Linked DNA regions of Nonomuraea africana. The protein of the gene in region 2 interacts with the protein of the main gene of each other region in a pairwise test. Links are inferred from orthologs where the notes say so. Each region holds a gene or a part of one and is shown on either strand. Other genes may lie near its edges. The genes, in order: H4W81_RS44305, ndk and H4W81_RS31350.

The links.
Region 1: the proteins of ndk (region 2) and H4W81_RS44305 interact in binary tests that used the Escherichia coli proteins (3 or more experiments, as listed by UniProt). The link is inferred for Nonomuraea africana from one-to-one orthologs.
Region 3: the proteins of ndk (region 2) and H4W81_RS31350 interact in binary tests that used the Escherichia coli proteins (3 or more experiments, as listed by UniProt). The link is inferred for Nonomuraea africana from one-to-one orthologs.

The regions. Positions count from the first base shown.
Region 1 is NZ_JADBEF010000001.1:9,261,652-9,268,540, reverse strand. Bases 2,617-5,453 are described here. They hold H4W81_RS44305 (uracil-DNA glycosylase), read left to right. Parts: upstream 2,617-3,614; coding sequence 3,615-4,292; downstream 4,293-5,453. Other genes in these bases: H4W81_RS44290 (FAD-dependent monooxygenase), read left to right, coding at 5,154-5,453; H4W81_RS44295 (MTH1187 family thiamine-binding protein), read left to right, coding at 4,685-4,978; H4W81_RS44300 (hypothetical protein), read left to right, coding at 4,304-4,630; H4W81_RS44310 (carbohydrate ABC transporter permease), read left to right, coding at 2,638-3,513; H4W81_RS44315 (ABC transporter permease), read left to right, coding at 2,617-2,638. Outside these bases: H4W81_RS44320 (ABC transporter substrate-binding protein), read left to right, coding at 1-1,111; more of H4W81_RS44315, read left to right, coding at 1,124-2,616; more of H4W81_RS44290, read left to right, coding at 5,454-6,725; H4W81_RS44285 (winged helix-turn-helix transcriptional regulator), read left to right, coding at 6,794-6,889. UniProt on the Escherichia coli protein: Excises uracil residues from the DNA which can arise as a result of misincorporation of dUMP residues by DNA polymerase or due to deamination of cytosine.
Region 2 is NZ_JADBEF010000001.1:680,712-687,690, reverse strand. Bases 4,053-6,979 are described here. They hold ndk (nucleoside-diphosphate kinase), read right to left. Parts: upstream 5,758-6,979; coding sequence 5,347-5,757; downstream 4,053-5,346. Other genes in these bases: H4W81_RS03075 (hypothetical protein), read right to left, coding at 5,858-6,979; H4W81_RS03085 (rod shape-determining protein), read right to left, coding at 4,053-4,380. Also shown: mrdA (penicillin-binding protein 2), read right to left, coding at 1-2,002; rod shape-determining protein MreD, read right to left, coding at 2,008-2,469; rod shape-determining protein MreC, read right to left, coding at 2,469-3,347; more of H4W81_RS03085, read right to left, coding at 3,349-4,052. UniProt on the Escherichia coli protein: Major role in the synthesis of nucleoside triphosphates other than ATP. The ATP gamma phosphate is transferred to the NDP beta phosphate via a ping-pong mechanism, using a phosphorylated active-site intermediate.
Region 3 is NZ_JADBEF010000001.1:6,618,014-6,624,854, reverse strand. Bases 1,567-4,355 are described here. They hold H4W81_RS31350 (5-formyltetrahydrofolate cyclo-ligase), read right to left. Parts: upstream 3,352-4,355; coding sequence 2,782-3,351; downstream 1,567-2,781. Other genes in these bases: glp (molybdotransferase-like divisome protein Glp), read left to right, coding at 4,266-4,355; galU (UTP--glucose-1-phosphate uridylyltransferase GalU), read left to right, coding at 3,377-4,279; H4W81_RS31355 (potassium/proton antiporter), read right to left, coding at 1,567-2,733. Outside these bases: H4W81_RS31365 (MFS transporter), read left to right, coding at 1-887; H4W81_RS31360 (FmdB family zinc ribbon protein), read right to left, coding at 880-1,161; more of H4W81_RS31355, read right to left, coding at 1,228-1,566; more of glp, read left to right, coding at 4,356-5,453; cyclic pyranopterin monophosphate synthase MoaC, read left to right, coding at 5,450-5,920; H4W81_RS31330 (MogA/MoaB family molybdenum cofactor biosynthesis protein), read left to right, coding at 5,917-6,393; H4W81_RS31325 (GNAT family N-acetyltransferase), read left to right, coding at 6,437-6,841. UniProt on the Escherichia coli protein: Involved in the removal of 5-formyltetrahydrofolate.

The DNA.
Region 1 (6,889 bases), 8.6 Mb from region 2 along the record:
GGAGAAGACGGGCGCCGTGGTCACCTACGCCTCCACCGGTGAGGACACCGGCGCCTACCTCGGCCCGCGCATCCAGGGCGGCAGCCCGCCCGACGTGGCGATCCTCCCGCAGCCGGGCCTGGTGCAGCAGTACGCCGACCAGAAGGCGCTCAAGCCCCTCAGCGCCGAGGTCCAGAAGCAGATCGACGACAACTACACCCCGTACTGGAAGGAGCTCGGCTCCGCCGACGGCCAGGTGTACGGCGTGCTGGTCAAGGCCGCGCACAAGTCGATCATCTGGTACCGCGACGCCGCGTTCACCGACGCCGGCGTGCAGGCCCCCACCACGTGGGACGAGCTGCTGAAGACCGCCCAGGCGGTCGCCGACTCCGGCACCCCGCCGTTCTCGCTGTGCGGCGCCTCCGGCTGGACGCTCACCGACCTGTTCGAGAACGTCTACCTCTCGACCGCGGGCCCCGAGAAGTACGACCAGCTCGCCAAGCACGAGATCCCGTGGACCGACGCCTCCGTCGTGACCGCGCTGGAGAAGATGGCGCAGATCTTCGGCAAGAAGGAGTACATGGTCGGCGGCAACACCGGCGCCCTGCAGACTGACTTCCCGACCTGCGTGACCCAGGTGTACGGCCAGGACAAGGGCGCGATGGTCATCGAGGCCGACTTCGTGGCCGCCTCCGCCACCCAGTCCGGCGCGAAGATCGGCGAGAGCGCGAAGATCTTCCCCTTCCCGAAGGTCGGCGACACCGCTCCCGTCGTGCTGGGCGGCGACATCGGCGTGGCGCTGAAGGACTCCCCCGGCGCGATGGCGCTGCTGGAGTTCCTGGCCTCCAAGGAGGGCGGCGAGGTGTGGGCGAAGCTGCCCGGCTACCTGTCGCCGAACCGCAACGTCTCGCCGGACAACTACCCGAGCGAGCTGACCAAGCAGCTGGCCCAGACCATCATCTCCGCCGGTGAGACCGTCAGGTACGACATGTCCGACCTCGCGCCGAGCGCCTTCGGCGGTACGGACGGCAAGGGCGAGTGGAAGGTGCTCCAGGACTTCCTGCGCAACCCCGCGGACGCCAAGGCAGCCGCCAAGGCCCTGGAGACCGAGGCCGCCAAGGCCTGGAAGTAAAGGGGCGAGGCCGTGACCGACCGGTTGAACGGCCCGACCGACCCGCGCGACGAGGTGTCGCGCGGGTCCTCCCCCGGGCCAGAACCCACCCCCCAGACGGCGCTCTCGGGCTCCACCTCCACGGAGAACCCCGACCCCGCCCACACCCCTGACACCGCCGCCGACGCTTCCGCCTCCTCCCACGAAGAGCCGGAGCTGGCGACCGCGGGAGCGGCCGCGCCCACCGTGGCCGACGCGCCGGGCAAGCCCCGGCTGGGCCCCTCGGCCGCCGTCGCCTGGTTCTTCGTGCTCCCCGCGATGCTCCTGCTCGGCGTCTGGGTCATCTATCCGATCATCTACTCGATCTTCCGCAGCCTCTACGACGCCACGGGCAACCAGTTCGTCGGCCTGGAGAACTACGGCACGATCTTCACCGACTCCGGCACGCTCACCACGATCAGGAACAACCTGATCTGGGTGGTGGTGGCCCCGATCCTGGTCACCACGCTGGGCCTGATCTTCGCGGTGCTCACCGAGCGCATCAAGTGGGCGACCGCGTTCAAGCTGATCGTGTTCATGCCGATGGCCGTCTCGCTGCTGGCGGCGGGCGTCATCTTCCGCCTGGTCTACGAGGAGGACCCGGACCGCGGCGCGGCCAACGCGATCATGTCCACGATCTCCGGGGTCTTCTCCTCCGGCGGCGGCCTGGAGGGGGCGCGGCCGAGGGAGAACGACACCTCACCCGTGGCCGCCGAGGGCGGCGCGGTCGTCACCAAGCAGCCCGCCCAGGCGGGACAGCCGGTGCTGGTCCCGCTGGTCGGGCTCAAGCCCGAGGCCGTGCCCGCCGAGGCCCAGCCCGCCAAGCCCGCCGCGGGCGACGGCCTCACCGGAACGGTCTGGCTGGACTTCACCCCCGGAGGCGGAGGCAAGGCGGGCGAGGTCGACGGCACGGAGAAGGGCCTGCCGGGGGTGACCGTGGAGGCGGTCAGCGGCGGCCAGGTCGCGGCCACCGCCACGACCGCCGCCGACGGCACGTTCCGCTTCGACGGCCTGGCCCCCGGCTCCTACACCGTACGGCTGCCGCAGTCGAACTTCGAGGCGCCCTTCAACGGCCTGACCTGGCTCGGACCCACCCTGATCACGCCCGCGATCATCGGCGCGTTCGTCTGGGTGTGGGCGGGCTTCGCGATGGTGCTGATCGCGGCGGGCCTGTCGGCCATCCCGCGTGACGCGCTGGAGGCGGCGCGCATCGACGGCGCGACCGAGTGGCAGGTCTTCAGGAAGATCACCGTGCCGCTGCTCTCCCCCGTGCTGCTCGTCGTGTTCGTCACGATGATCATCAACACGCTGAAGGTCTTCGACCTGGTCTTCATCATCGCGCCGGGCTCGGTGCAGCCGAACGCGAACGTGATCGCGCTGGAGATGTGGCGAGTCTCCTTCGGCGGCGGCAACAACCAGGGGCTCGGCAGCGCGTTGGCGATCTTCCTGCTCATCCTGGTCCTGCCGTTCATGATCATGAACATCCGCCGGTTCAGGAGGGAGCAGTGATGGCTCACGTCCAGGCGGGAACCGTGAAGCGAGGTCCGCTCAGCAAGGTCGTCGACCGTCTCGGCAGCGGCGCCGTCCAGGTGCTGATGATCCTGATCGGCCTGTTCTGGCTGGTGCCGACGCTCGGCCTGCTGGTGGTCTCGATGCGCGACGAGACCGCCAACAACGCCGAGGGCTGGTGGACGATCTTCACCAAGCCCGCCGAGCTGACGCTCAGCAACTACGCCAGCCTGCTGGCGACCGGCTTCTCCGCCTCGTTCTGGAACACCGTCCTGATCACGGTGCCGACCACGATCCTGGTGATCGGCATCGCGGCGATGGCCGCCTACGCCTTCGCCTGGATGGACTTCAAGGGCCGCGACCCGCTGTTCCTGGTCGTCGTCGGGCTGCTGATCGTGCCGATCCAGATCGCGCTGATCCCGATCGCCACGCTCTACGGCCAGGCCGGCATCTTCGGCACGATTCCCGGCGTCGTCCTGTTCCACGTCGCCTTCGGGCTCCCCTTCGCGATCTTCCTGCTCCGCAACTTCTTCGTCGGCATTCCCGCCTCGCTGCTCGAGGCGGCGCGGATGGACGGCGCGTCGGAGTGGAAGATCTTCTCGACGGTGGTGTTCCCGCTCGGCAAGCCCGCGATCGCGTCACTGGGCATCTTCCAGTTCCTGTGGGTGTGGAACGACCTGCTCATCGCGCTGGTCTTCGCCGACGCGGCGAACCAGCCGATGACCAAGGCCCTGCAGTCGCAGATGCGACAGTTCGGCACCAACGTGGACATCATCGCGCCCGGAGCCTTCCTGTCGCTGATCATCCCGCTGGTCCTGTTCTTCGCCTTCCAGCGCTACTTCGTGCAGGGCATGATGGCCGGTTCGGTGAAGTGACCCCATGGGCGCCCGTCTCGCGGCGGCAGGCGGGCGCCCTCTTTGTGATCTTTTCAGTACGGCATGCGCCCCGCTCTCCCTGATCGGTAAGGTGCATGACCATGGCCGGTCGTCCCCTCCACGAAGTAGTCGAATCCGGGTGGGCCAGCGCCCTCGAGCCCGTCGCCGAGCGAATCTCCCTCATGGGTGACTTCCTCCGCGACGAGATCGCAGCGGGCAGGCAGTACCTTCCCTCCGGACCCCATGTCCTGCGAGCCTTCAACCAGCCCTTTGACGAGGTCAAGGTGCTGATCGTCGGCCAGGACCCCTATCCCACCCCAGGACACCCCGTCGGGCTGTCCTTCTCCGTGGCTCCCGACGTGCGCCCGCTGCCCGGCAGCCTGCGCAACATCTACAAGGAGATGGAGACCGACCTCGGCCTGCCCCAGCCCTCGAACGGCGACCTGACCCCCTGGGCCGACCAGGGCGTCCTGCTCCTCAACAGGGTGCTGACCGTCATGCCGGGCAAGCCCGCCTCCCACCGGGGCAAGGGCTGGGAGGAGGTCACCGAGCAGGCCATCCACGCCCTCGTCGCCCGCGACAAGCCGATGGTGGCCATCCTCTGGGGCCGCGACGCGCGCAACCTGGCCCCGATGCTCGGCAGCGTGCCGCGCATCGAGTCCGCGCACCCGTCCCCCCTGTCGGCCCGCAGCGGCTTCTTCGGCTCGCGGCCCTTCAGCCGCGCCAATGAACTGCTCATCCAGCAAGGCGCGACACCTGTCGAGTGGAAGCTGCCCTAGGCTCTTTTCCCATGAGTGATGAAGAAAAGTTCCTCCGCCTCACGGTCGAGCTGACCGTCGAGGTGCTGGACGTCGCCGCCCTGCAGGCGGCCGCCCTCGCCGAGATCCGGCACCCTGACGCCGACCTCGACGAGGACGAGCGCAAGGAGCAGGCCGAGCTCGTGAGCTCCGACGAGACGGGCGCGACCGCGCTGCAGTGGCTGATCGAGCCCGACCACGTGCTGTCCCTGATCGAGCATGTCCAGGAGGTCGAGCCGCGGGAGGCCGTCCTGGGCGTCGAGCCCTCCGAGGGGCCCAGCGACGAGGACGAGGACGACCACGAGGGTCACGACCACTGACGCCCGGGGTGGGTGGGAGCCCGCGCTCCCACCCACCGCCCTAGGATCGACAACATGATCGTTGCTTTCTCCATCACGCCGCTCGGGGTCGGCGAGGGCGTCTCCGAACCCGTCGCGCGTGCGGTCAAGGTGGTGCGCGACAGCGGGCTGCCCAACCACACCGACGCCATGTTCACCACGGTCGAGGGCGAGTGGGACGAGGTGATGGGGGTGATCAAGCGTGCGGTGGAAGCCGTGGGCGAGGTCGCTCCCCGCGTCAGCCTGGTCTTGAAGGCGGACGTACGGCCCGGCGTCACGGACGGCATGACCGGCAAGGTCGAACGCCTGGAGGCACACCTACGCGCCTGACCCTCCGGCGCCGATGGTCACACGTCCTCCTTGGAGACGCACGGCCTCCTTCACGCCGGCGATCAGCCACTGACTGCCTATGGCGTGGAGGTCTCGGGAGACTCGAGATATGTCTTGACTGTCCTATAGACGCGTCATATCGTGACGATACGCGACATATCTCGAAGGGGGATCGATGAGAGTACCTGTCCTGATCGTCGGCGCCGGCTACGCGGGACTGAGCGCGGCCACCATGCTCGCCTGGCGCGGCATCCCCGTCCTCCTGGTCGAACGGCACGCCGGCACCTCCGTCCAGCCCAAGGCCTTCGGCGTCAACACCAGGGCCATGGAGCTGCTGCGTCCCGTGCCGGGACTGGAAGAGGAGCTCGCCGGCATCCGGCAGGGCGTCGGGGACGGCATTCGCATCGCCGTCGCCTCCAGCCTCACCGATCCGGAGCCGAACGTGCTCTTCGACACCAGCGCCTCGCCCTTCCCCACGCATCTGTCCCCCGCCGCCGACCTCGGCGTGCCGCAGGCGGAGGTCGAGCGCGTCCTGCGCGCCAAAGCCGAGGAGCTGGGCGCCGACCTCCGCTTCTCCACCGAGTTCGTCTCCCTGGAGCAGGACGACGACGGCGTGACCGCGCTCATCCGCGCCGAGGACGGCACGGAGACGACCGTCCGCGCCGAGTACGTCATCGCCGCCGACGGCTACCGCAGCCCGCTCCGCGAGCAGCTCGGCATCCCGACCTCGGGCAAGGGCGTGCTGAACCACCTGCAGTCGATCATGTTCGACGCCGACCTCAGCACGCTGGTCAACGAGGACGAGGTCACCCTCTGGTACCTGCAGAACCCCGAGCTCACCGGCGTCTTCGTCATCGGCACCGGCGTCGGCGCGCACGTGCTGGGCGTCAGCTACGAGGGCGAGCCCGACCCCGACCACGAGAAGCTCGTACGGCTGGGCGTGGGCGTGCCCGATCTCGACGTCACCGTCCTCGACACGGCGACCTTCACCACCGCGCATATCCTCGCCGACCGCTACCGGGAGGGAAGAGTGTTCCTGGCGGGCGACGCCGCGCACACCATGCCCCCGACGGGCGGCCAGGGCGGCAGCACCGCGCTACAGGACGGCTGCGATCTGGCCTGGCGGCTCTGGCTGGTCATCACCGGCCAGGCGGGCCCCGGCTTCCTCGACTCCTACGACGCCGAACGCCGTCCGATCGGGGAGCTGACCGCCGACGCCCAACTCGCCAACCTGGGCTTCCGCCTGCCGCCCGCCCAGCGCGTCGACGACTACCCCGAACCGCTCGACGACCCGTTCGGGGCGCTGCTCGGCTACCGCTACCACTCCTTCGCGATCCTCCCCGAACTCGGAGAGGACGGCTCCCTTCTGGAGGATCCGCGCACTCCTCACGGACGTCCTGGCGGGCGAGCCGCGCACGTGGTGCTCGACTGGGACGGCCGTCCGATCTCCACGCACGACCTGTTCGGCTCGGGATTCGTGCTGCTGGCCGGGCCGTACGGGGAGGCGTGGGTCGAGGCCGGCCGCGCGGTGCGGGACCAGCTCAACGTACGGCTGGCGCCGCACAGGATCGGCGGTGAGCTGCTCGATGAGGAGGGGGTGTGGCTGGAGCGGTACGGGGTGACCAAGAGCGGCGCGGTCCTCATCCGGCCGGACGGCTTCATCGCCTGGCGCAGCATGAGCGCCGACCTGGACCCGGCGGCCACCCTGGAAAGGGTCCTCCTCCGCATCCTCGCCCGCACAGCCTGACCCCAGACACCCGCGCCACCGCGTCCCTAAGTCTCTATTAGAGACTCACTCGCTATATGCTGAGCGACATGGCCCGACAGCTGCGCGACCAGGACGTCACCTGCTCCATCGCCCAGGCCGCCGCCGTGGTGGGCGACTGGTGGAGCCTGCTGATCGTCCGCGAG
Region 2 (6,979 bases):
TCCTGATCGTCGGCAGCTTGGTGTCGGGCATCGCGGGCGGCTTGCCCTTGAGGCCGTAGATGCCCTCGTAGATCTCCCGCACGGCGGGCGCCGCCGTGGACCCGCCCATGCCGCCCTGCGACACCATCACCACGACGACGAACCGCGGCCTGGCGGTCGGCGCGAACGAGGCGAACCAGGAGGTGTCCGCCTTGCCCCACACCTCGGCGGTGCCGGTCTTGCCGCCGACCTTCACCTTGTTCATCGGGAACCCCGAGAACGCGCCCGCCGCGGTGCCGTCGGAGGCCACCTGGCTGAGGGCGTTCTTGATGTAGGCCCGCTCGTGCGGGCTCAGCGGCAGCTTCCCCGTGACGGGGACGTCGATGTGCTTGACCACCTTGCCGCCCGGCCGTACCAGCGCCCATCCGATCCTGGGGCTGCGCAGCCTGCCGTCGCTGACCAGCGCCATGTAGGCGGTGGCCAGCTGCAGCGGCGTGACCAGCACGTCGCCCTGCCCGATGGAGAAGTTGGCCGCGTCACCCGGACGCAGCAGGTAGCCCTCCAGGCAGTTCTCGTAGGCCAGCCGCTTGAGGAAGGCGGCTCGAGACTTGTCGGCGACCTCCGGGTAGCCGGTGCGCGCCCTGCGGCAGTTGTCGGCGCTCGTGGCCGCCCACAGGTTCTTCTTCCACGTGCGGTCGGGGATGCGCCCTGGCGACTCGCCCGGCAGGTCGATGCCCGTCGGACGGCCGAACCCGAAGGCCCTGGCCATGTTGGCGAAGCGCTCCTTCGGCGGCGTCTTCGGCCGCAGGCCGCCGTCCTTGAGCCACTGCTCGTAGGCGGCCTTGTAGAAGATCGTGTCACACGACCTCACCAGGGCGGTGTGCAGCGTCAGCGAGCCCAGCCCGATGCCGCGGAAGTTGCTGAACGACCGGCTGCCGACCATGAAGGAGCCGGGACAGCTGTAGGTGCCCTTCAGCGGATATCCCGCGCGCAGCATCGCCGACACCGACGACACCTTGAACGTCGAGCCCGGCGCGAACTCCCCCTTGATGGCCCGCGAGATCAGCGGCTTGCCCGCGCGCTCCGACAGCAGGCGCTGGTACTCGTTCTCGGAGATGCCCCCTGTCCAGATGGCGGGGTCGTAGCCGGGCGCGCTGGCCAGCGCCACCACCCTGCCGGTGCGCGCGTCGAGCACGACGCCCGCGGCGCCGTCGGCCTTCGGGGCCTTCTTCATCGCCCCGTCCACGGCCTTCTCCACGATTTTCTGCACCCGCGCGTCGATACTGGTGATCAGCGTGTCGCCGGGGATCGGCGCCACCTGCTGCTCCACGCCGAGCGCCTTGCCCATCCTGTCGACCTGCACCCGCCGCAGCCCCGGCGTCCCGCGCAGGTAGTGGTCGTAGATCGCCTCCAGGCCGTCACGGCCGACCAGGTCGACACCGGAGAAGGCGGCCTTCAGGCCCGCGCGTCTGTTCAGCTCGTCCTGGGTGACCGGCTGGAGGTAGCCGAGCATCTGCGCGCCGGCCTTCCCTCCCGGGTACTCCCGTACGGCCTGCACCTCGGCCGTCACGCCGGGGAACTCCTCCTGGCGCTCCAGGATCTGCAGCGCCTCGCGCGTGGTGGCCTTCAGGTCGATCGGGATCGGCTGGTACGGCGAGCCCGGCCAGCACGGCCTGGTCACCTTCGGACCGCACGGCGTGAGACGCCGCACCAGCAGCTTGACCGGGCTGCCGAGCACCTCCGACAGCCGCTTGAGCACGGCCGCGCCGCCGTCCTTCATCCTGATGAGCTCGGTCCTGTCCACCGACACCACCAGCGCGGTCCTGTTGCGCACCAGCGGCCGGCCCGAGGCGTCGAGGATCTGCCCGCGCACGGCGGGCACGACGACGGCTCTCGTCCTGGTCTCGGTCGCGGCGCTGACGAACTCGGCGCCGCGCATCATCTGGACCTGCCACAGCCGTACGGACAGCACCACGAGCATCGTGATGACCAGCACGTGGAGCACGACGAGCCGCGTGCGCATGCGGATCACGCCAGGACCCCCCGCGCCCTGTCCCCCGCCACCAGCCAGACGACCACGGGCGCCAGCAGCAGGGAGTAGACCGTGGTGACGGGCAGCGTCAGCGCGAGCGCCGGGCTCGAGACTCGCGGATCGGCGATCAGCCAGGCCACCCCGGCGGCCAGCAGCGGAGCCGCCAGCACGCAGAGCACGACGGTCCAGACCGGCCCGCCGATCCCGCGCCCGGCCAGGTAGCCGATCAGGGCGTAGACGAAGGCGTACTGCCCGAGCACGTGCGCCGTCGGCGGCGTCAGGTCGACCAGGACGCCCGCGCTGAACCCGATCACCGCTCCCGCGGCGGGCCCCCTGGACAGCGCCACCCCGATCAGGACCAGCAGCACCAGGTCGGGCACGCCGCCCGCGGGCAGCGACAGCCTGTTGACGACGGTCAGCTGGAGCAGCAGGGCGGCGATCACCGCGAGCACGGCCATCACCGCTTGCCGTCCTTGATGGGCAGCACCGCGTCACGCGGGTCGCGCTGGGGCACGGACACCACGACGCCCACCACGTCGAGCGCGCTGAGGTCGGCGAAGGGGCGCACGTAGGCGATGCGGGTCAGCTCCCCCGGCGTCGCCTCCACCCGCTCGATCACGCCGATCGGCACCCCCGGCACGTACGGCACGCCGCGCTGCGAGCCGAAGCTGACGATGCGGGTGCCGGGCGTGAGCTGCGCGGTCGAGTCGAGCAGCCGGAAGCGCACCAGCCTGCCGTACTCGCCCACGCCGTTGATCACGCCGATCTCGTTGCCTCTCTCCAGCCGCGCGCCCGCCGAGGAGGCGGGGTCGCTCAGCAGCACCACGGTCGACGTCCTGGACGAGGCCTGCACCACCCTGCCGACCAGGCCGTCGGCGTTGAGGACGGTCATCTCGGGCCGCACCCCGTCGTCGGTGCCGGCGTCGATCTCGACCGCGTCCTCGAACCCCGGATGGCCCCTGCGGGCGATCACGCTGCCGGTGACGACCGTGAAGCCACCGCGTTGCGAGCTACCGAGCAGCCTGCGCAGCTCGGCCGAGCGGGCCTTGTCGAGGGTGCCTGTCGCCAGGTCGGCGCGGAGCTTCGCGTTCTGCGCCTCCAGCTCCTCGATCCTGCGCTGCGCGCCGAGGGAGCCGGCGACGGCGCTGACGAACTCACCCACAGGACGCGTGATGCCGGTGACGACCTGCTCGGCCGTGCCGAACAGCGACGCCCCCGCCCCGCGCACGGGTCCCAGCGGCGAACTCTGCCCCGTGCGGTGGTCGACGGTCAGGACGACCAGAGCGACGGTGAGCAGCAGGCCGAGAATGAGCCGGGCCCGGCGCGTGTCCCTCATCTCAGTGACGCGGTTCCGGGACGAGCACGGAGCTGAGGTCCTCGAACTCCTCCACGCACTTGCCCGAGCCGAGCGCGACCGAGTCGAGAGGGTTCTCCACCAGGTGGACCGGCATGCCCGTCTCGTCTCGCAGCCGCTCGTCGAGCCCCTTGAGCAGCGCGCCGCCGCCGGTCAGGGCGATGCCGCGGTCCATGAGGTCACCCGACAGCTCGGGCGGGCACTTGTCGAGCGTGGTCTTCACCGCGTCGACGATGGAGTTGACCTGCTCCTCGATCGCCTTCCTGATCTCCGCGGCGGACACCACGATCGTCTTCGGCAACCCGCTCACCAGGTCGCGCCCGCGGATCTCGGCGTGGAACTCGTCGTCGGAGGGACGGGCGGAGCCGATCGCCATCTTGATCTCCTCGGCGGTTCGCTCGCCGAGCATCAGGGAGTGCTCCTTCTTGGCGAAGGTGATCACCGCCTGATCGAGCTCGTCGCCGCCGACTCTGATCGACTGGCTGGTCACCACGCCGCCCATCGAGATGATCGCCACCTCGGTGGTGCCGCCGCCGATGTCGACGACCATGTTGCCGGTCGGCTCGTGCACGGGCAGCCCGGCGCCGATCGCGGCAGCCATGGGCTCCTCGATGATGTAGACCTTGCGCGCCCCCGCCTGGTAGCCGGCCTCCTTCACCGCGCGCTGCTCGACGCCGGTGATGCCACTGGGCACGGCGATGATGATGCGCGGCTTGGCGAAGTGACGGCGTTTGTGGACGCGCTGGATGAAGTAGCGCAACATGCGTTCGGTGACGTCGAAGTCGGCGATCACCCCGTCTTTGAGTGGTCGCACGGCGACGATGTTGCCCGGCGTGCGGCCGATCATGCGCTTGGCCTCGATCCCCACCGCCACGATCTTGCCCGTGGTGGTGTTGATCGCGACGACGGACGGCTCGTTGAGCACGATTCCGCGGCCACGCACGTATACCAACGTGTTGGCGGTGCCGAGGTCGACCGCCATGTCGCGGCCGAGAAAGGCGAGCTTGCTGCCCATGGGGAACGAGCCTTCCGTAACGTCGTTCGCGAATAATTACGGATCGCATTCGAATCGTAACGTGACGTACCCATCTGCGAGCGCAATGAGCCCCGAGCCCCACCAAAAAGTTGCCGCCTCTTCCCCACCACCAGTTTGCCCACAAAACCCCAGGCGGGGGGTGGGGGAAGGGGATCGCATACGAGCAAGGTCATCCAGCAATCGAAGACCTTAATCCCCACCCAAAACCCACCCCGAACCCCTCCCTCAGAACCCCGGAGGAGACCCCCGAACCCTCAGCCCGCCCACTACGGCCCCCGCGCCCTTCGACCCGCCCGCTCCGGGACACCCGCGTCTTTCAACCCGCCGTCTCGGGACACCCGCGTCTTTCAACCCGCCGTCTCGGGACACCCGCGTCTTTCAACCCGCCGTCTCGGGACACCCGCGTCTTTCAACCCGCCGTCTCGGGACACCCGCGTCTTTCAACCCGCCGTCTCCCGAACCCTGAAACCCCTCAACCCGCCCGCTCCAGGACCCGTGGCTCAACCCACTCTCTCGCAGCCCCACGACCGCCCTCAGCCCCGACACTCCACGAGCCCGCCCACTCTCTCCGAACCCCTTACACCCCGCGTCCTCCTCGCACACCTGCGACCGCCCTCAGCCGCCCTCTCATGAGTCCCAGACCCTCAGCCCCTCCACTTGGGGAGAGGCCCAAGGCAGCAGCGGACCTGGAGAGGCATGAGGGGCGCGATCACCCGTGGTCCGAAGCTATGGGACCTTCTCCGCGGGACCGGCTTGGGCGGGTGTGACCGGTTCGGCGTGGGGCCGATTTGGCGTGGTCCGTGGCGGCGCCCGGCCGGCGGATCCCGAGGAGCGTCCCCTGGACAGACCTCAGCCGGTGACGGGCGTCGGCGCTCGAGCCGGGCTTGCCGTACAAAACAAAAAACGCCGACCCCACAGAAAGCGGGGCCGGCGCGGAGGGGACCGTCAGAAGCGGTCCGGGAAGAAGATCTTGATCTCGCGCGCGGCGGACTCGGGCGAGTCGGAGCCGTGGACGACGTTCTCGCCGATCTCCAGCGCGTGGTCGCCGCGGATCGTGCCGGGAGCCGACTTCACCGGGTCCGTCAGACCGGCCAGCGAGCGGAAGGCCTCGATCGCGCGCGGGCCCTCGACCACCAGCGCCACCAGCGGCGCGGAGGTGATGAACTCCACCAGCTCGCCGAAGAACGGCCGCTCGGAGTGCTCGGCGTAGTGGACCTTGGCGGTCTCGGCGTCGAGGTGGCGCAGCTCCATGGCCGCGATCTTGAGGCCCTTGCGCTCGATACGAGCGATCACGTCACCGATGAGGCCGCGCTTCACCCCGTCGGGCTTGATCAGGACAAGAGTGCGCTCGGACACTGGTGGTTCTCCTTTGAACTGGATGTCTTGGTCGCAAAATGCGGCGAACGCGCGAAGCTTACCGCCCTCTCGCGCATTCCCCGTGCTCGGCGGCGTTCACCTAGTCGGGCTCGGAGTCTTCGGGCGACTGCGCGGGCGGCGGAACGACCGGCATCGGCCCCGTCCCCTCCTCCGGACGCTCGGCCCCATCCCCCTCGACCGAGGACCCATCGCCTGCGGACCCGTCGGACGGAAACCCGTCGGACGAGGACCCGTCAGACGACGACCCGCTGGACCCACGGCTGCCGTCGGACCGGCCCGGCGACCCTCCATCGACGGGGCCTCGTGCCGCGCCGCCGTCACGGGCCCCTTCACCCTGCGTGCCACCAGAAAGGCGATCCCGAGCAGCGGCCTGGGGTGGGATCGCGCCAGGCGATGGCCGGACGCGCGAGGCGGGCACGCGCGGAACCTCTCCCGTGGGAGCGTCCTCTACCGCGCCGCCGAGTGCCCCACCAGACCCTCCGGCCAGCCCGAACGGGTCAGTGGGCCCGTCATCGCCCGCCGCCCCGCCTGACCTTCGCTGAGCCCTGCCAACGCCGCCTGACCGGTTCTCAGACCCGCCGGCGCCGCCTGGGCGCCCCTCAGGCCCGCCCGCCTCATCGTCTGCTCCGCCGTCAGAACGGGCCCGCCGCCCATCAGACCCGGCCACCGCATCGTCCGCCCGCCCGTCCGAATCGTCCGACTGCCCATCAGACCCGATCACCGCGTCGTCCGCCCGGCCGTCCGAGCCTGCCGTCGCCTGTGTCGGGTCCGCAGCCCCGGAGCGGTCCGCGCCGCCCTTCTGGTCGTCGGGCCCCGTGCCCTCCGGCGGGGACATCCTCTCGTACGGCCCGCGCCCCGCCGCCTCCTCGCCGGACACCAGCAGGACATCGGAGCCCTCAGCCTGCGGCTTCTCCTCCACCGAGAACGTCTCGGGGGCGCCCGACTCCGTCGCGGTGGCAGCCCGTGCGCCCGCACGCCGTCCCAGCAGCGCCGCCAGCATGATCACGGCCACCACCAGGAACCCGCCGATCAGCACCCACAGATGCAGCGCCCCCACGAACCTGTCGACCAGCTGCTGCGCCGACTGCGGCCGGCCCAGGAGCACCATCTGCACGCCGGTGCCCAGCAGGTATCCGGCCAGCACGCCGGGGAAGCACAGCGACAGCCCATAGAGAGCGGCGCCCGGCCCCGTCATCCGCAG
Region 3 (6,841 bases), 5.9 Mb from region 2 along the record:
TCGTCCTGGGGCTCGGCCTCGGCATGGTGATGCAGGTCCTCGTCATCGTCGTGCAGAACGCCGTCGGCTACGAGGACCTCGGCGCCGCCACCTCGGGCGCCATCTTCTTCCGCTCGATCGGCGGCTCCTTCGGCGTCGCCGTCCTCGGCGCGGTCTTCACCGGCAGGCTCAACGACGACCTGCGGAAGGTCGTCGCCAGGGTGCGGCTGCCTGAGGGGTTCGACCCCGCGCAGGTGGAGGCGGACCCGACCGTCATCCAGCGGCTGCCGCCCGCGCTGACGGCGGAGTTCCTGCACGTCTACGCCGACGCGATCTCCAGGGTGTTCGCCGTGGCGACCCCGGTCATGGCAGTGGCGTTCGCGCTGTCCTGGTTCATCCCCGAGCAGCCGCTCAGGCAGACCGTGAAGGCCGTCGACCTCGGCGAGGGCTTGGGCGCGACCTCCGCCGAGCGGTCGTCGCTGGCCGAGGTCGAGCGGGGTCTGGTCCGGCTGGCCGACAACGACCTGCGCAAGGACTACTACGCCAGGCTGGGCGCGCTGGCGGGGCTCGACGGCATCCCGCCCGCGGGAGTCTGGATCATCGCCAGGCTCGGCGGCGAGGGCTGGGTCCGGGCCCAGGATCTGGCCGAGCGGGGCAGGGTCACCAGGGCCGAGGGCCGGCCGTACGTCGAGCAGCTGATCGAGGCGGGGCTGGTCAGGCGGTCGACGGACGATGAGTCGCTCAGGCTGACCGCCTACGGCGACCACGTGGCCGAGACCCTGCTCGCACACGCGAAGCAGGGACTCAAGGAAATCGTCGACGACTGGGGCCCGCACCCGGAGCTCCAGCACCTGTTGGACCGCCTCTGCCCCGAACTGCTGGGTGCCGAGGCGGACCGGCCTAGCTAGAGGCGGCGGCCGGCGCGGGGGTCGCGGCGGCAGCGGGGGCGGGGGTGCTCTCGGCGGGCTTGGCGGGGGTCGTCGTCGACGTGCCGGTCGAGGACGAGGAACGGTTGTCGGTGCGGTAGAAGCCCGAGCCCTTGAAGACGATGCCGACAGCCGAGAAAACCTTGCGCAGCTGTCCCTCGCAGGCGGGGCAGATGGTCAATGCGTCGTCCGAGAACTTCTGGACGACCTCGAGCGGCTGACCGCAGTCGTTGCAGACGTACTGGTACGTGGGCACGCGCTCCTCCTCAGGTTGGCACTCGACGTACGCGACTGCTAATCATAAACGCTCCTTGGGTGCGACTCATTCCATACCGCGCTCGCCGTACCATCCGGCCAGCTTGCCCCGGCGGCTGACCGCCCGCAGCCGCCGTTCGACCTGGTCGCGGCAGGCGGCCGTGGCGACCACCAGCAACTGGTCCTCGGCTCTCAGCCTGGTGGTGGCCGTGGGCACGAACGTGCGGCCCTCGCGGACGATCAGCGTGACGGCCGCGTCGGCGGGCAGCCTGAGCTCGAAGACCTCCACGCCGTGCAGGCGCGAGCCCTGCGGCACCTTGACCTGGAGCAGGTCGGCGTTCAGCTGCTCGAGTGGCGCCGACTCCACGTCGAGATCGCGCGCCTCGCCCTCGGCGGCCACGCCGAGCAGTCTGGCGGCGTAGGGCAGCGTCGGCCCCTGCAGCAGCGTGAACACGATCACGATGACGAAGACCTGGTTGAACAGGTGCTCGGCCTCGCCCACGCCCCGCGCCCACGGGATCGTGGCCAGCACGATCGGGACCGCGCCGCGCAGCCCCGCCCACGACAGGAAGGCCTGCTCGCGCCAGTTGACGCCGTCGAGGCGGACCAGCTTGATCAGGAAGGCGCAGGCCATCACCGACAGCGGTCTGGCCAGCAGCACCAGGACCGTTCCCGCGATGAGACCCGGCACGACGTCCACCGGCATGTCGCCGGGACTGGCCAGCAGGCCGAGCATGACGAACAGGCCGATCTGCGCCAGCCACGCCGCGCCCTCGGCGAAACCGCGGGTGGCCACGCGGTGCGGCAGCCTGGCGTTGCCGAGGATCAGCGCCGTCAGATAGACGGCGAGGAACCCCGAACCGTGCAGGAGGACGGCTCCGCCGTACGCGACGAAGGTGAGCGCCAGCACCGCGATCGGATAGAGACCGGAGGCCGGCAGCGCCACGCGGCGCAGCGCGTAGGCGCCGATCGGACCCAGCAGCCCCGCCACCGCCGCGCCGATCGTCAGCTCCATCACCGCGTGGAGGACGAACTCGCCCACGCTCGGCACGGGCCTGCCCGCCTGGCTGAGCAGCACGACCACGATGACCGTGGGCGCGTCGTTGAAGCCGGACTCCGCCTCGAGGATCCCCGACAGCCTGGTGGGCAGCGGGAGGCGACGCAGCACGGAGAAGACCGCCGCGGCGTCGGTGGAGGCCAGGACCGCGCCGAGGATCAGCGCGCTGCGCCAGTCGGCGCCCAGCAGACCCTGGACGGCCAGCGCCACGACGACGATGCTGACCGCCACGCCGAGTGTGGCGAGGGCCATCGCGGTCGGCACGGATTTTCGGACATGGCTCCATGTCGTGGTGAGCCCGCCCTCGGCCAGGATCAGCGCCAGGGCGCCGAGGCCGACCTGCTGGGCGATCTCCGGATCGTCGAAGGGGATGCCGAATCCGCTCTCGCCGAGCAGGAGTCCGAAGCCGAGGAAGAGCAGGAGGCTGGGCAGACCGCTGAGGTGCGCCACCCTGACCGAGGCGATGGCCGCGATGACGACGGCGGCCCCGAGAAGAAGCCAGACGTCGAGCTTCATCCGGCCCCCTCTCTCTTTCCTGAGGGCTATTGTTGCGTACTCTCCTGGCTAGTCCGTTTTCACAAGGCCGCCTGGATGCAGGGCCCAGCGGACCCGGCGGTCGTGGGGTTCTGCGGGGATCCCGTCGATCAGCTCGCCGTCGTGCAGGAGCGCCACCGTCGGCACGTTCGGCCCCACTCTGGCGAGCGCGCGGTCGTAGGAGCCGCCGCCGCGGCCCAGCCGTACACCCGTGGTCCTGTCGACGGCCAGCGCGGGCACGATCACCAGCGCGGCGGTGCGGATCGCTTCGACGCCCCTGCGCGCGTCGACCGGCTCCATGATCCCGAAGCGGCCGGGCGCGAGCGTGTCGGGCCCGTCGTAGACCGCCCAGTCGAGGTCGTTGTCGTCGCGCAGCACCGGCAGCATCACCGTCGCCCCGTGCTTCCACAGCGCGAACACCAGCCCGTGCGTGTCCGGCTCGTCGCCGATCGACCAGTAGCACGCGACCAGTCCGGCCATCTGCACCCAGGGCTGGTCGAGCAGCGTTTCGCGGATCCGCCGGGCGTTCTCCCGCCGCTTCTGCTCGGGAAGGGCGGCACGCTGCTCCATCAGCTTGCGGCGCAGGTTCAGCTTGTCCACAGATACCTCCAGTAGGGTCGCCTGTATGGCTGACTTCGACCCTGTGACGAAAGCCGTCGTGCCCGCCGCGGGTCTGGGCACCCGGTTCCTCCCGGCGACCAAGGCAACTCCCAAGGAGATGCTGCCGATCGTCGACAAGCCCGCGATCCAGTATGTCGTCGAAGAGGCCGCCTCCGCCGGGCTCCTCGACGTGCTGATGGTGACCGGCAAGAACAAGCGCTCCATCGAAGACCACTTCGACCGCGCGTTCGAGCTCGAAGGCGCCCTTGAGGCCAAGGGCGATGAGGAACGGCTCTCCCAGGTCCTCGAGCCTGCCTCGCTGGCGACCCTGCACTATGTACGGCAGGGCGCGCCCAAGGGCCTCGGGCACGCCGTGCTCTGCGCCAAGCAGCACGTCGGTGACCATCCCTTCGCCTGCCTGCTCGGCGACGACCTGATCGACTACCGCGACCACCTGCTCAAGCGCATGATCGAGGTGCGCGACACCTACGGCGGCAGCGTCGTGGCGCTGATGGAGGTGCCCAAGGAGCAGGTCTCCCTGTACGGCGTGGCCACCATCTCGCCGACCTCCGAGGACGACGTCGTGCGCGTCACCGACCTGGTGGAGAAGCCACCGGTCGACGAGGCGCCGTCCAACTGGGCGGTCATCGGCCGCTACGTGATCGACCCCGCCGTCTTCGAGGTGCTGGAGAACACCCCGCCCGGGAGGGGCGGCGAGATCCAGCTCACCGACGCCCTCCGCACGCTGGCCGGGCGCGGCAACGAGGCGGGCGGCCCCGTGCACGGCGTGTTGTTCCGCGGCCGCCGCTACGACACGGGCGACAAGCTCGAATACCTGCGCACGGTGGTGAGGTTCGCCGCCGATCGTGAGGATCTCGCCCCGGACTTTGTACCGTGGCTGCGTGAGTTCCTCGATGAAATCAGTTGACGCGCACCTGGCCGACATCCTCGCCACGGTGCGCACGCTGGCCCCGCTCGAGGTCGAGCTCGAGCGGGCGCTCGGCACGACGCTGGCGGAGGAGGTCTCCTCCCCGGTGCCGCTGCCGCCCTTCGACAACTCCGCGATGGACGGCTACGCCGTACGGTGGGCGGACGTCGCCTCCGCGCCGGTGACGCTTCCCGTCATCGACGACATCGCGGCGGGGTCGGGCGAGCTCAGGGCGATCGGCCAGGGGCACGCCGTCCGCATCATGACGGGCGCGCCGCTGCCGGCGGGCGCCGACGCGGTCGTGCCCGTGGAGTGGACCGACGGCGGCACCGCCACCGTGCGCATCCACCGCGCCGTGCCCGAGGGCAACGCCGTACGGCGGGCGGGGGAGGACGTGCAGGCCGGAGAGGTCGTGCTCAAACCCGGCAGCACGATCGGCGCCGCCCAGCTCGGCATCATCGCGGGCACCGGACGCCGCCGCGTCTGGGTGCGCCCGCGCCCGCGCGTCGTCGTGCTCTCGACCGGCGCCGAGCTGGTCGAGCCCGGCACCCCGCTGGGCCCGGGCCAGATCTGGGACTCCAACAGCTTCACCCTCACCGCGGCCGTCCGCGAGGCCGGTGGCGACGGCTTCCGCGCGGGCACGGTGACCGACGACCCCGCGGCCTTCCTCGACCAGCTCGACGCCCAGCTCGTGCGCGCCGACGCGGTCATCACCAGCGGCGGGGTCTCCATGGGCGCCTACGAGCCGGTGAAGGAGGCGCTCGGCCCGCTCGGCACCGTCAAGTTCGAGAAGGTCGCCATGCAGCCCGGCATGCCGCAGGGCTTCGGCGTCGTCGGCGACGACAACGTCCCGATCTTCACCCTGCCCGGCAACCCGGTGTCGTCCTACGTCTCCTTCCAGCTGTTCGTACGGCCGGCGCTGCGCAAGATGCGCGGCCTGCCCGCGGGACCGCCCGTCACCCGGCAGGCCCACCTCCTCGAGCCGCTGCGCTCGCCCGAGGGGAAGCGCTCGTTCCTGCGCGGCGTGCTGGCCGACGACGGCACGGTGACGCCGGTGCACGGGCAGGGCTCGCACCAGCTGGCCGCGCTCGCCTCGGCGAACTGCCTCATCATGGTGCCCGAGCAGGTGACCGACGTGCCCTCAGGGGCTTCTGTACAGGTGATTCGGATATGAGTGGTTTCACGCATCTCGACGAGACCGGCGCCGCGCGCATGGTCGACGTCGCGGGCAAGGACGTCTCCGTCCGCACGGCCACCGCCACGGGGCGGGTCGTGCTCTCGGAGGAGGTCGTCGCGCTGCTGCGCTCGGGCGAGGTGCCCAAGGGCGACGCGCTCGGCGTGGCCCGCATCGCGGGCATCATGGGCGCGAAGCGCACGCCCGACCTCATCCCGTTGTGCCACCCGATCGCGCTGCACGGCGTGTCGGTGACGCTCGCCGTGGTCGACTCCGGGGTGGAGATCACCTGCGTGGTGAAGACCGCCGACCGGACGGGCGTCGAGATGGAGGCGCTGACCGCGGTCACCGTGGCGGGGCTCGCCCTCATCGACATGGTGAAGGCGGTGGACCCGGCGGCCGTGCTCACCGACGTGCGGGTGGAGGAGAAGACCGGCGGGAAGACCGGGCTCTGGAGACGTCCTTGATCCGCGCGCTCGTCATCACCGCCTCCAACCGCGCCTCCGCCGGCATCTACGCCGACAAGTCAGGACCCCTCCTGGCCTCGCTGCTCTCCGACGCGGGCTGCACGGTGACCGGACCTGTCGTGGTGCCCGACGGCACGCCGGTGGAGGAGGCCCTCAGGGCCGGGGTCGCCCAGGGTTACGACGTGATCGTCACGACCGGCGGGACGGGGCTGACCCCCCAGGACCTCACGCCGGAGATGACGGCCAAGGTCATTTCTCGCGAGATTCCTGGCATCGCGGAAGCCATCAGGCAGGCGAACCGCGACCAGGTGCCCACCTCGGTCCTGTCGCGCGGGCTGGCCGGACAGGCGGACGGCACCCTGATCGTCAACCTGCCCGGATCGTCGGGAGGCGTGCGGGACGGCGTGGCCGTCCTCGCCCCCATCCTCGGCCACGCCGTCGACCAGATCCGCGGCGGCGACCACCCACGCTGACCTGGCCCCGATCCATGGCGGCCTGCCGCGTCTTCGGGGGATGATGAGAGATGTGGATCGACTACGTGGCTGGCCGGTGACCCTGACAGAGGGGCCGGTGGGGTTGCGCCCGCTACGCCTTGGCGACGTGCGGGTGTGGCGCGACACCCGCCTGCGCAACGCCGAGTGGCTACGCCCGTGGGAGCCGAGCAATCCCGAGACGCCCCTGTTCAGGACCGGGCTCGGGCCGTACCTCTCGATGGTCACCATGCTGCGCAGAGAGGCCCGCCAGGGACTCTCCATGCCCTGGGTCATCACCTACGAGGGCCGCTTCGCCGGACAGCTGACCGTGGGCGCCATCGTCTGGGGCTCGGCGCGCTCCGCGCAGGTCGGCTACTGGATCGACGGCGCGCTGGCCGGGCGCGGCATCACCCCCACCGCGCTGGCCATGGCGGTCGACCACTGCTTC